DNA from 2 places in the Mesorhizobium sp. ESP-6-4 genome. Region 2 is predicted to be linked to the other one. Evidence: riboswitches for the same ligand, from Rfam matches in the RefSeq annotation. Region 2 holds a riboswitch; the other holds the start of a gene.
What was found. Region 2 has a riboswitch for thiamine pyrophosphate ahead of thiB (thiamine ABC transporter substrate binding subunit). Riboswitches for the same ligand answer to the same signal wherever they lie in the genome.
Positions count from the first base shown of each region.

Region 1: it holds a riboswitch for thiamine pyrophosphate, as region 2 does, so the genes downstream of both, LB523_RS24510 (Ykof family thiamine-binding protein) here and thiB (thiamine ABC transporter substrate binding subunit) in region 2, are expected to answer to the same signal.

Region 1 covers NZ_JAIUGS010000019.1:39,268-44,758, forward strand. Annotated here, with positions in the region: gene LB523_RS24495 (ABC transporter substrate-binding protein) at 1-126, opposite strand, end outside; gene LB523_RS24500 (ABC transporter ATP-binding protein) at 123-896, opposite strand; gene LB523_RS24505 (ABC transporter permease) at 893-1,678, opposite strand; gene LB523_RS24510 (Ykof family thiamine-binding protein) at 2,015-2,623, opposite strand; TPP riboswitch at 2,614-2,726, opposite strand; gene LB523_RS24515 (hypothetical protein) at 2,922-3,266, shown strand; gene LB523_RS24520 (dihydrofolate reductase family protein) at 3,810-4,352, opposite strand; gene LB523_RS24525 (DUF2934 domain-containing protein) at 4,440-4,694, opposite strand; gene LB523_RS24530 (hypothetical protein) at 4,803-5,012, opposite strand; gene LB523_RS24535 (DUF1236 domain-containing protein) at 5,141-5,440, opposite strand.
Region 2 covers NZ_JAIUGS010000003.1:306,326-311,816, forward strand. Annotated here, with positions in the region: gene LB523_RS08610 (ABC-F family ATP-binding cassette domain-containing protein) at 1-1,658, opposite strand, end outside; gene LB523_RS08615 (thiamine diphosphokinase) at 1,660-2,304, opposite strand; TPP riboswitch at 2,440-2,545, shown strand; gene thiB (thiamine ABC transporter substrate binding subunit) at 2,591-3,601, shown strand; gene thiP (thiamine/thiamine pyrophosphate ABC transporter permease) at 3,846-5,456, shown strand; gene thiQ (thiamine ABC transporter ATP-binding protein) at 5,453-5,491, shown strand, end outside.

The DNA of each region.
Region 1 (5,491 bases), on a different contig from region 2:
GGTGTTGACGGTCCAGTCAAGCGCGACGGTGATTTTTTGCGCGGCGGCCCGGGCACGTGCAGCAGTCCCGGCAAATGGCAGGCTGGCGGCCAGAAGCATCACTTGGCGGCGGGTGAAATCGGTCATCGGTTTTCTCCATCGGATGGTCGGGAAATCGGTTCGGCGGCGCCGAGCAAAATGTCGAGGATGCCGGCCTCGATCGCGGCCGCCTTGCGGGCAAACGCCGTGCTCTCGGTGCGCGGGCGCGGCAGCGGCACAGCCACCTCACGCACCACGCGCGCGGGCCGCGCCGACAGCACATAGATACGGTCGGACAGAAGCACCGCCTCGCGCACGTCATGGGTGATGAGCAGCGCCGTCCAGCGATGGTTTCGCCACATCGTCTCCAGCCAGCGCTGCATGGCCGCGCGGGTGAGCGCGTCGAGCGCGCCGAACGGCTCGTCGAGGAGCAGCATGTCGCGCTGCTGCACGACGGTGCGCAGCAATGCCGCGCGCTGGCGCATGCCGCCGGACAGCTCGGCCGGCCAGGCGCGCTCGAAGCCGGCAAGGCCGAACTCGGCGAACAACGGGGCCACGCGCTCGCGCGCCGCGCGGCGCTTCATGCCCTGCACCTCTAGCCCCAGCGTCGCATTGTCGATGACGCGCCGCCACGGCATCAGCGCATCGCGCTGCGGCATGAAGGCGAAGCGGGCGCCATCGAGCGGCGCGCCGTCGAAGCGCATCTCGCCCTCGCCCCGGATCGCGCCGGTGAGTAACTGGAACAGTGTCGACTTGCCCGCGCCGGAGGGGCCGAGGATCGAGACGAACTCGCCCTCTTCGACATGCAGCGAAATGCCTGCCAGAACCTCTAGCGCGCCGAAGTTTTTTCGCATGTTGCGGAGCTCGAGCCGGGTCATGGCCGGCCCTCCCGGGAAGGCTTGTCGCCATAGCGCCCCGCCCTTTCGCTCTTTGCATTTTCCCAGGGCATGGCGAGACGCTGGGCGAGCACGGCGAGGCCGAACAGCGTGAGCGTCAGCGCCGAGCTGACCGCGACGGCGGCGAGCACCAGGTCGGGGCGGAAATTGTTCTTGGCGCTGAGCATATAGATGCCGAGCCCTTTGGCGGCACCCGCATATTCGGCGAAGATGGCGCCGACCACCGCATAGGTGATGGAGATGCGCAGTCCAGCGAAGAAATAGGTCAGCGCCGACGGCAACCGAGCGAGCCAGAAGATGCGCCGGCGCCCTGCTCCCATGGCGGCGAGCATCTGACTGATTTCCTTGGCTGTGGCGGCATAGCCCTCGACCAATGCCACCATCATCGGAAAGAAGGTGACCAGCGCCACGAGCAGGATCTTCGGCAACAGCCCGAAGCCGAACCAAAGCACCACCAGCGGCGCGATCGCCACCAGCGGCAAGGTCTGGCTGGCGATCAGGAGCGGGAACAGCGCGCGGCGCAAGGGGGCAAAGAAGTCAACCAGCGCCGAGAGGATGAAGGCGGCAACGAGCGAGCATGCAAAGCCCGCCAGCGTGGCGCAGATGGTGGGAAGCGTGTTGTCGGCCAGTGCCGCTCGGTTCTCCCAGGCCTGCGCCAGCACGCGCGAGGGTGCAGGGAGCACGGTGGGGGCGATGCCGCCGAGGCGTGCGCAGAGTTCCCAAGCGACGAGAAGGAGAGCGAAAGCCAGCGCAGCGGGGAAGATCTTCGCGACGGTCGTGGTGAAGGCTGATCTCCCCCCTAGAGGGGGAGATGGCCGGCAGGCCAGAGGGGGGCGCGAAGGAACGCCGGCTTTCGAAACTTGTGCGAAAGCAATTAGCGAACGCCGCGCGCGCAACCAGTTGAGAGGCCGGCGGGACAGCACCCCCCTTTGCCCTGCCGGGCATCTCCCCCGCAAGGGGGGAGATTGGCCGTCACCTCGGGTTTCGCCAATCGCCGAAGGTTCCCCTCTCTCCTGCGAGATGGGACTGGGGGCATCTCCCCCACGCGATGGATCAAGCCAAACAGCCACGACATCTACCTCGATAGATCGAGCTTGCGCTCAAGCCGCGGTCGGGCTGTTCGCCGAAATGGTGATGTCGAGCGTCACGTGACCGGCGCCCGGCCCGAAGCGGCAGAAGGCTTCGTTCAGCGTGGCGAACACCGCGCCGGCGTCACCGCGCAGCTTGGTGCAAAAATGCTTGGAGCGTTCGAAGACGCCCGACCGTTTCAGGAAGTCGATGCAGCCATAGATCTCGTCCATGTGGTCGCCGGTGCCCATCACATAGAGCGAGAATTGCGCCGCCACCGGCTGGTTGGTCGAAAGCGTGGCCCCGACGGCGCGCAGCGCGGCGCGCTTGCGTTCGTCGAGCGGGATCGCCGGGCCGCCGATCTCCTCGGAGCGGCAGATCGGGTCATCCGGCTCGCCGGGGCAGCCGCGCGAGACGGCGGCCGACAGCACACAGTGCCTGCCGCTTTTGGCGGCCGCCACGAACAGGTCGCGCATGGCTGGGAACAGCACCTCGGGCGGCCCGACCAGCAGCGTCGAGATATCGTCGGTTTCGATCCTCAGCCTGTCGCGGTAAGGATCGAGCGCGCCAAGCGCGCCAAGGATCACGCCGACGAAATCGTCGGCCATGGGATAAAGGGAAATCTGTGCGCCGGAAAACATGGCCCGCCTCGCTCCGCTGGTATTATCCAGATCAGCTTTAGGGTCCGGAGGCTTGCCGCCACCATCTCAGCCCCGACCGTACGGAGCACCCCTGTGGATGGCGGGGTTAAAGCACTGTTTGCGGTGCTGGGAAAGCGGTTTCTTGCGGTGTCAGTTGGGCCAGGCGCCCATCTCCCTATGGGAGATGCCGGTTATAACCGTTTTATCTAACCTATTTTGTCGTTCAAATTGTACGAATCTCGCTTGATTGCGTTTCGTACGTAAAGTACGATACTTGCCTTCCTTTGAGGGAATTTGCTTGAACACCGCGAACCATGCCGCTTTTGCCGACCTCTCCCATCCGTTGTTGTCGCCTTTGCCGCTCGCCGAGCGCGAACGCCTTGCCGGTGCCTGGCGCATGGCCAGCCAGGACATCGCCGACGACATCCGCTTCATCCGGCAATATCTGAAGGTGATCGCCGAAAAGGAGGAGCGGCTTTCGACCGGCACGCTGGTGCATGGCCGCGCCTATGTCGAGGCGTGCGCGGCCTGGCTGCCGGAGACGGCGGCGCGGTATTTGCGCAACCTCAGGCTGATCAGCGAATGCGAAAGCGCGATGATCGCCGCGGGGGTCAGGTTTGCCCGATCGAGCGATGCGTGGTGAGAGCGTTCTGACCTCTTCCGTTAGAGAAGGGAGGAACTCCAAGGCCGCCAGCGACGCGAACAATCATGCCGCTGCAACCCTCGGCTCTGGGCCTCGAAAAATGCATCGTTTCACACAATCGCCAATTGGTGGACGCGGGCGAGCGGCCGGGCGTTAATTCTGCGCAGGCGAAGGAGGGTAAAGCCGTATACCAGGGAGGAATTTCGCTTTGATGGACCAACAAATCGACATCGGCATACAGCCTGACGATCAGCCCTACGAAGTCACTTCATTCGCCCGCAAGCATGGCCTGACGGTCCCGGTTGCCGACGCGGTCCTTTTCGCCAAAGGTCCGTCGCCGTCACGCGCAGCTTGCGACATGGCAGCGCTTGCCTTCCTCTGCGCGGTCGCGCGATACGCCGGAAAGCAAGGGACGCGATAGCCTCCTCTTATAGCTTAATTGCAACCCGCATGCCGCCGGCGTGGCTGCTGGCGGCGGCGATGCCGAGCGTGCCGGTCAGCCGGTCGCCATGGTCGAAGCCTTCGCTCAGAGGTCGTGACGGTTCAGCGGGGAGCGTAGATGCGAAGCATGGTGCCGTTATCGTAAGCGGCCGTCACGAGGACGTTTAGCTTGAGCGCGTCCGTCAAACCGCTGAATAGCGGTTTGCCACCGCCATAGGCGATCGGCCGAGTCAGGATGACATACTCATCAATCAGACCTGCCTTCGACAGCGCCTGAGCGAACTCTGCGCCGCCCCATGCAATAATTTCGCCGCCGGGTTGCTTTTTCAATTTAGCGATTTCCTCGTGCAGGTCACCTTTCGCAATAGTGGACTCTGGCCAAGTCGCCTCTTTCAGCGTTTTCGAAAACACGACCTTGGGGATGTCGTTCATCGGCGCGGCATAGGCATCCTCGGATTTTTGCCAGTACGGCCCCATTTCCTCGTAACTCACGCGGCCCATGATGTGTGTGCCAGCGCGACTGATGCGATCGAGTTTCCACCACTTGAGCTCTGCCGGTTCAGGAAAACCGCCCGTCGACATTCCCACCGGCCCTACGACATATCCGTCGACCGACATGGTCATGATCAAGACGACTTTGCGCATGGTCGGTATAGCCTCCGGGCACAGTTCTCACACGGAGCGTCGCACCGTCACATGATCGGTGAAAAGGGGGCAGGCCTTGGCTGGCGGTCAGCCCTTGGTCTTCCTGGCGGGGGACTTTGCCTTGGCCGGGCCCTTGGCGGGCTTCTCCGCCTTGGCCGCTTTCGGCTTGTCGGCCTTGGCGGCGGCGGCCTTTTTCGGGCTCTTGGCTTTCGGCTTGCCGGCCGCATCGACTTCGGCCGTCGCCTGGTCCCAATGCTCCTTATGAGCGCCTTCGGGCCGGCCGGCCTGCTCCCAGATCTCGTGCGCGCGCTGGCGAATGCGTTCGTGCCTGTCGTCCGTCACTGTCGCCTCCTGATGTTGGGACGGTTCCCCGGCGCGAACATTAGCCGAATTTTCGCGTGTCGTCTTCGGTATCACGAACAAGCGACCCGACCTGGACGGCAATTTCGCTCAGTGTCCGTCGGTAACGACCGCGATGCCCAGATGCGCTGCCTTTTTTGTAATCAATCCGGCTAAATCCGCGTCAGAGCGGTCGGTCCCCGTGCGCTGGCGTAGCAGGGTAATCGCCTCGTGCATCGACAGCAGGCCAGTCCTATGCTCGGCCAAAAGCTTGTCGACTTGGCGTGCGATGTCAGGTGATTCGACGTGTGGATGATGCATGGCAACGACTCCTTCCGCGCTTCGTTGCCTCCCAAACCACTGCCCTATCTTAGGCCTTATGCCCGGATGCGAAAAGAGCCCGATCCTTGCCCAGTGCTTCGGAGGATCGGGCTCTTCCAGGGCTGGATCTACTCGATCACCTGAACAACGCGGCGCGTGCCGGGATCGATCAGCACCGTATGGTCGTTGACGACCGCATAGCGGTACTGGACGTCCGGAACCTGCTGCAACTCGACGGTGTCAGGCACGGTCGAGCCGACGCCAAGCTCAAGGCCGAGCACATTGACCGAGGCGATCGGATGCTTGTGGACATATTCCTTGACCACGGTCTGCTGCTCGGGGGTGACGATCACCTCGTCCGCGGCCGCGATGCCGATGCCGGCCATCAGAGCCAAGCCGGCGACAGCTGGAATGAGGGTGGTTTTCATCGTTTCTCTCCTGTTGCGTTGGTGAGCTCCGCCCTGCCTCCGCAGGGGCGG
Region 2 (5,491 bases):
CGCGAGATCGAGGCCGTCACCGCTTCGATCTTCTTAGGCAGCGAATCCAGTGCGAATTTCTGCTTGAACGAGAGCTTTTTCGCGGCGCCTTTGGGCGCCGCCGGTTCGGCTTTCGGTCCAGCCTCGCTCGCCTCGGTCTTGGACCTTGCCTTGCGGTCTTCCAGCCTGGAGCCGCCGCGCTGCGCCAGCATGTCGGAATAGCCGCCGGCATATTCGATCCAGCGGCCGCCGCCGTCCGGCGCGATCACGCTGGTGACGGTGCGGTCAAGGAAGTCGCGGTCGTGGCTGACCAGTATCACGGTTCCGGCAAAGCCCGCGACAAGCTCCTGCAGCAGCTCCAGCGTCTCCATGTCGAGATCGTTGGTCGGTTCGTCGAGCACCAGAAGGTTCGCTGGCCGGGCCAGCACGCGGGCCAAAAGCAGCCGCGCGCGTTCGCCGCCGGAAAGCTCGCGCACCGGCGTGCGGGCCTGCTCCGGCTTGAACAGGAAATCCTTCATGTAGGAGACGACATGACGCTGCTCGCCGTTGACGACAAGGTTCTCGCCGCGTCCGTCGGTGAGGTAATGCGCCAGCGTCTCCTGCGGATCGACGGCCTCGCGCTTCTGATCGAGCGTCGCAATCTCGAGATTGACGCCGAGCCGCACGGTGCCGGCGTCCGGCGCCAGCTCGCCGGTCAGCATCTTCAACAATGTCGTCTTGCCGGCGCCGTTCGGGCCGACCAGGCCGACGCGGTCGCCGCGCTGGATGCGGGTCGAGAACCCCCTGACCACGGTGAGATCGCCAAAGCTCTTGTCGATGTTCCTGGCCTCGATCACCAGCTTGCCGGATTCGGCGGCGTCGCTGGCCACCATCGTCGCGGTGCCCTCTGCGCCGCGATGGCTGCGGAAGCGCTGGCGCATGGTTTGCAACTCGCCGAGGCGGCGCATGTTGCGCTTGCGCCTGGCGGTCACGCCATAGCGCAGCCAATGTTCCTCGCGCACGATCTGGCGGCCGAGCTTGTGCTGGTCGCGCTCTTCCTCTTCCAGCACCTGGTCGCGCCATTCCTCGAAATGCGCAAAGCCCTTGTCCAGCCGCCGCGTCTGGCCGCGATCCAGCCAGACGGTGGCGCGCGTGACGCGCTCGAGAAAGCGGCGGTCATGCGAGATCAGGATCACCGCGGAGGAGGTGCGGGCGAGCTCTTCTTCCAGCCATTCAATCACCGAAAGGTCGAGATGGTTGGTCGGCTCGTCGAGGAGCAGAATGTCGGGTTCCGGTGCCATGACGCGGGCAAGGGCGGCGCGGCGCGCCTCGCCGCCGGACAGGTCGTTCGGCCGCTCCTCGCCGGTCAGGCCAAGATGGTCCATCAGATAGGTGGCGCGATGCGGATCGTCGGCCGGGCCAAGGCTCGCCTCGACATAGGCGCGCACGTCGGCGAAGCCGTCCATGTCCGGCATCTGCGGCAGATAGCGGACCGTGGCCGAAGGCTGGCGGAACACCTCGCCATCCTGCGGCTCGATCATCCCGGCGGCGATCTTGAGCAGCGTCGACTTGCCCGAGCCGTTGCGCCCGACCAGCGCGATCTTCTCGCCGGCGGATGCGCTGAGCGCCGCGCCGTCGAGCAGCGGGGTGCCGCCGAAAGTCAGTTTAATGTCGTCGAGGTTGAGGAGTGGCGGCGCCATGTCAACTTTCTGGAAGAGGATAGGGGTGGGCCAGAAGCAGGGCCCGGCCGCGCTCCAGCGCGATGCCAAGCTGCCCTTTGACCTCATTTGATATAGTGAGCGAGGAACCGAACGCCACCTCGACGCGGTCGAGAGGCCATTTGGCGCCGGTGACCGTCAGGCCGGACAGGTCGGAAAAGCCGAGCACCGAAAACAAGGTGCCGTCGTCATAGTCGAAGCTGGCCTTGCCGCGCAGGATGGGAGCGCCTTCCTGCGCGCCGCTGGTCAGCAGCACGGTCGTGCCAGCCTCGGCCAGCCGCACGGCCAGCGCCAGATGCAGGAAGGCATGGTCGGCGCGCTTGCCGCCGAAGGCGCCGGCCAGCACGAGGCTGGTGGCGCCACGCTGAAGCGCTTCCGCTATGGCGAGCTCGCCATCGGTCATGTCCTTCTCGGCCGGAAAGACTTTTCGCGGCACGGCGGCGAGATCATCCGGCAGGTTCGCCGGCACCGAGTCGAAATCGCCGACCCAAAGTTCGGGGACAAGTCCAAGCATGCGGGCATGGCCGATGCCGGCATCGGCGGCGATGACGCGCGAGCCAGCGATCTGGCGTTCGAGCCGGGGCGTGCGGATAAGCTCGCCGGCAAGCAGGATGGTGAATGTGCCCATGGCCGTCGCCCTTACCAGCCCGTCGGGCGAAACGGAAGCGGGATGCCGTGCGCTTCGGCTGCGAGGCTACCGGCGAACATTAGCTGCCCGGCAAACTTCCGCTTGCGCGCTGCTTCGGCGGGGCCTATCTGTCGAAACGCTCTAACGGGGTGCCGGACGTGATCCGGCTGAGAGGCGATCAAGCCAACCCGCTGAACCTGATCCGGTTTGTACCGGCGGAGGGATTAGACGTTTCGGACGATCCGGCGCCTCAATTCCTTGTCACTCGAACGAAGGAGGCGCCGATATGCGCGCAATACTGTCCCATCTCATTCTCGCAACCGGCTTAGTTTCGCTTCTGGCGGGCGTCGCGCCTGCCGCTGCGAAGGACAAGCTCACCGTCTATACCTATGAAAGCTTTACCGCCGATTGGGGTCCCGGCCCGGCGGTGAAGAAGGAATTCGAGGCCGAATGCGGCTGCGATCTCGAATTCGTCTCGGTGGCCGACGGCGTGGCGCTCCTCAACCGCGTCAAGCTCGAAGGCGCCGGCACCAAGGCCGACATCGTGCTCGGCCTCGACACCAATCTCACCGCCGACGCCAAGGCGAGCGGACTGTTCGTGCCGCATGGCGAAGTCTCCGCCATCGACGTGCCTGGAGGCTGGAGCGACGACACTTTCGTGCCTTTCGACTACGGCTATTTCGCCGTCGTCTATGACACGCAGAAGCTTAAAGTCCCGCCGAAGAGCCTGAAGGAACTGGTCGAAGGCGCCGGCACGGACAAGATCGTCATCCAGGATCCGCGCACCTCGACGCCGGGCCTCGGCCTGCTCTTGTGGGTGAAATCGGTCTATGGCGACAAGGCGCCGGAAGCCTGGGCCAAGCTGAAATCGAAAGTGCTGACGGTGACGCCGGGCTGGAGCGAGGCCTATGGCCTGTTCACCAAGGGCGAGGCGCCAATGGTGCTTTCCTACACCACCTCGCCGGCCTACCACATGGTGGCCGAGAACACCGAGCGCTACCAGGCCGCCTCGTTCGAGGAAGGCGAATACCTGCAGATCGAGGTTGCCGGCATCACCACGACGGGCGCGAAGAACCCGCTGGCGCAAAAGTTCATCGCCTTCATGACCGGACCGAAATTCCAGGATGTCATTCCGGAAACCAACTGGATGTTCCCGGCCGGCAAGACCGACAAGCCGCTCAACCCGGCCTTCGACAAACTGGTGAAGCCGACCAAGACCTTGCTGTTCAGCCCGCAGGAGGTCGCCGCCAACCGCAAGGCGTGGGTGGATGAGTGGCTGGCGGTGATGAGCAAGTAGGATCGCTATTCGCGCAAGATGATCGCTCTACGGCGCCCCCCTCTGTCCTGCCGGACATCTCCCCCACAGGGGGGGAAATTGGCCGTCATCGGCGGTTTCGCCAACTGGCGACGTTGCAGTGATGAGCGAGGGGCGGGCGCTGCTGATCTCCCCCCTTGTGGGGGAGATGTCCGGCAGGACAGAGGGGGGCGCGAAGGAACACGGCGTTTGCTGAATTCCACCAAGGTGCAACGTGCAAGCCGCCGTGCACCCTGACTCCCGCGTCACCGCCGGCGTCGTCGCGCTGGCGGCCATCGCCCTCCTCATCGGCGGTGCCTTCGCCGGCCTCGCCGTCGAAGGCGCGCACGATCTCTCCGGCGCTGCCGCCGCCTTCGACAATTATCTCCTGCGCGTCGCCCGCTTCACGCTGTGGCAGGCGGCTCTCTCGACGCTGCTGTCGGTCGCGCCGGCGCTGCTCGTGGCGCGCGCTTTGTCGAGGCATCCGGCCTTTCCAGGTCGCGGCCTGATCCTGCAATTGTTCACCCTGCCGCTGGCCTTACCGGCGATCGTCGCCGCGCTCGGCATTCTGGCGCTCTACGGTCGGGTCGGATATTTAGCCGGCGTCCTCGCCAGACTTGGCGGTGCGGATTGGCCGGGGATCTACGGCCTCTCCGGCATCCTTGTCGCTCATGTCTTCTTCAACCTGCCCTTGGCGACGCGCCTGTTCCTCGAGGCGCTGGGCACCGTTCCCGCCGACCAGTGGCGGCTGGCGAGCCAGCTCGGCATGGGTGCCTGGCCGGCCTTCCGGCTGATCGAATGGCCGGTGCTGCGCGCGGCCCTGCCGGGGATTGCCGGGTTGGTCTTCATGCTCTGCATCACCTCCTTCACCATCGTGCTGACGCTCGGCGGCAGTCCGGCCGCGACGACACTGGAAGTGGCCATCTACCAGGCGCTGCGCTTCGATTTCGATCCTACGCGGGCCGTAACACTGACGTTTCTCCAGATCGCGCTCACCTTCGTCGTGGTCGCAGCACTCACGCGGCTCGGCGCCAACACGGTCGGTGATGCCAATCTGCCGGTGGCGCCGCGCCGCTACCTTTCGGCGGGCCGGATCGAAAGCGCGCTGAATGCCGGCCTCATCATGCTTGCCCTGCTGTTCGTCGCCGGACCGATGCTGGCGACCGTGCTTTCAGGTCTGGGGACGGATCTCGGACGGTTGGCCGGTGAAGCGGCGGTGCGCCGCGCCACCTTCACCAGCGCCGGCTTTGCCCTGCTTGCGGCGCTTCTCAGCGTGACGCTGTCGCTGGCGCTGATCGCGGCACGGCGCGCGCTGGCCCTACGGCGCCGGGCAGGCGGGGCCATGGGCCTGCTCGAACATGCCGCCGACACCGGCGCCGGCTTCGTGCTCGTCGTGCCGCCGATCGTGCTTGGCGCCGGCTGGTTTCTGGCGCTGCGCCACGTCACCGATGTCTTTGCCATCGCGCCGGTCATGGTCGTCGCCGTCAACGCAGTGATGGCGATGCCCTTCGCCATTCGCGCCGTTCGCCCGGCCTATGACGCGGCGAGCGAGCGCCACGAGCGGCTTTGCCTTGCGCTCGGCATAACCGGCTGGAACCGACTCAGCCTGATAGACTGGCCGTCGCTGAGGCGGCCCTTGGCCACCGGCTTCGCCTTCGCCATGGCGCTGTCGCTCGGCGATCTCGGCGTGATCGCGCTGTTCGGCAGCGATTCCGTGCAGACCTTGCCCTATCTGCTTTTGGCGCGCATGAGCAGCTACAGGACAGCCGACGCCGCGGGACTTGCCTTGCTGCTCGGCCTCGTCTGCCTGATGCTGGTGGTCGCGGCCGACTGGCTGGGGCGGGAAGGAAAGTCATGACGACCATCGACGGCACCGCCGCGCAAAAGGGCCTC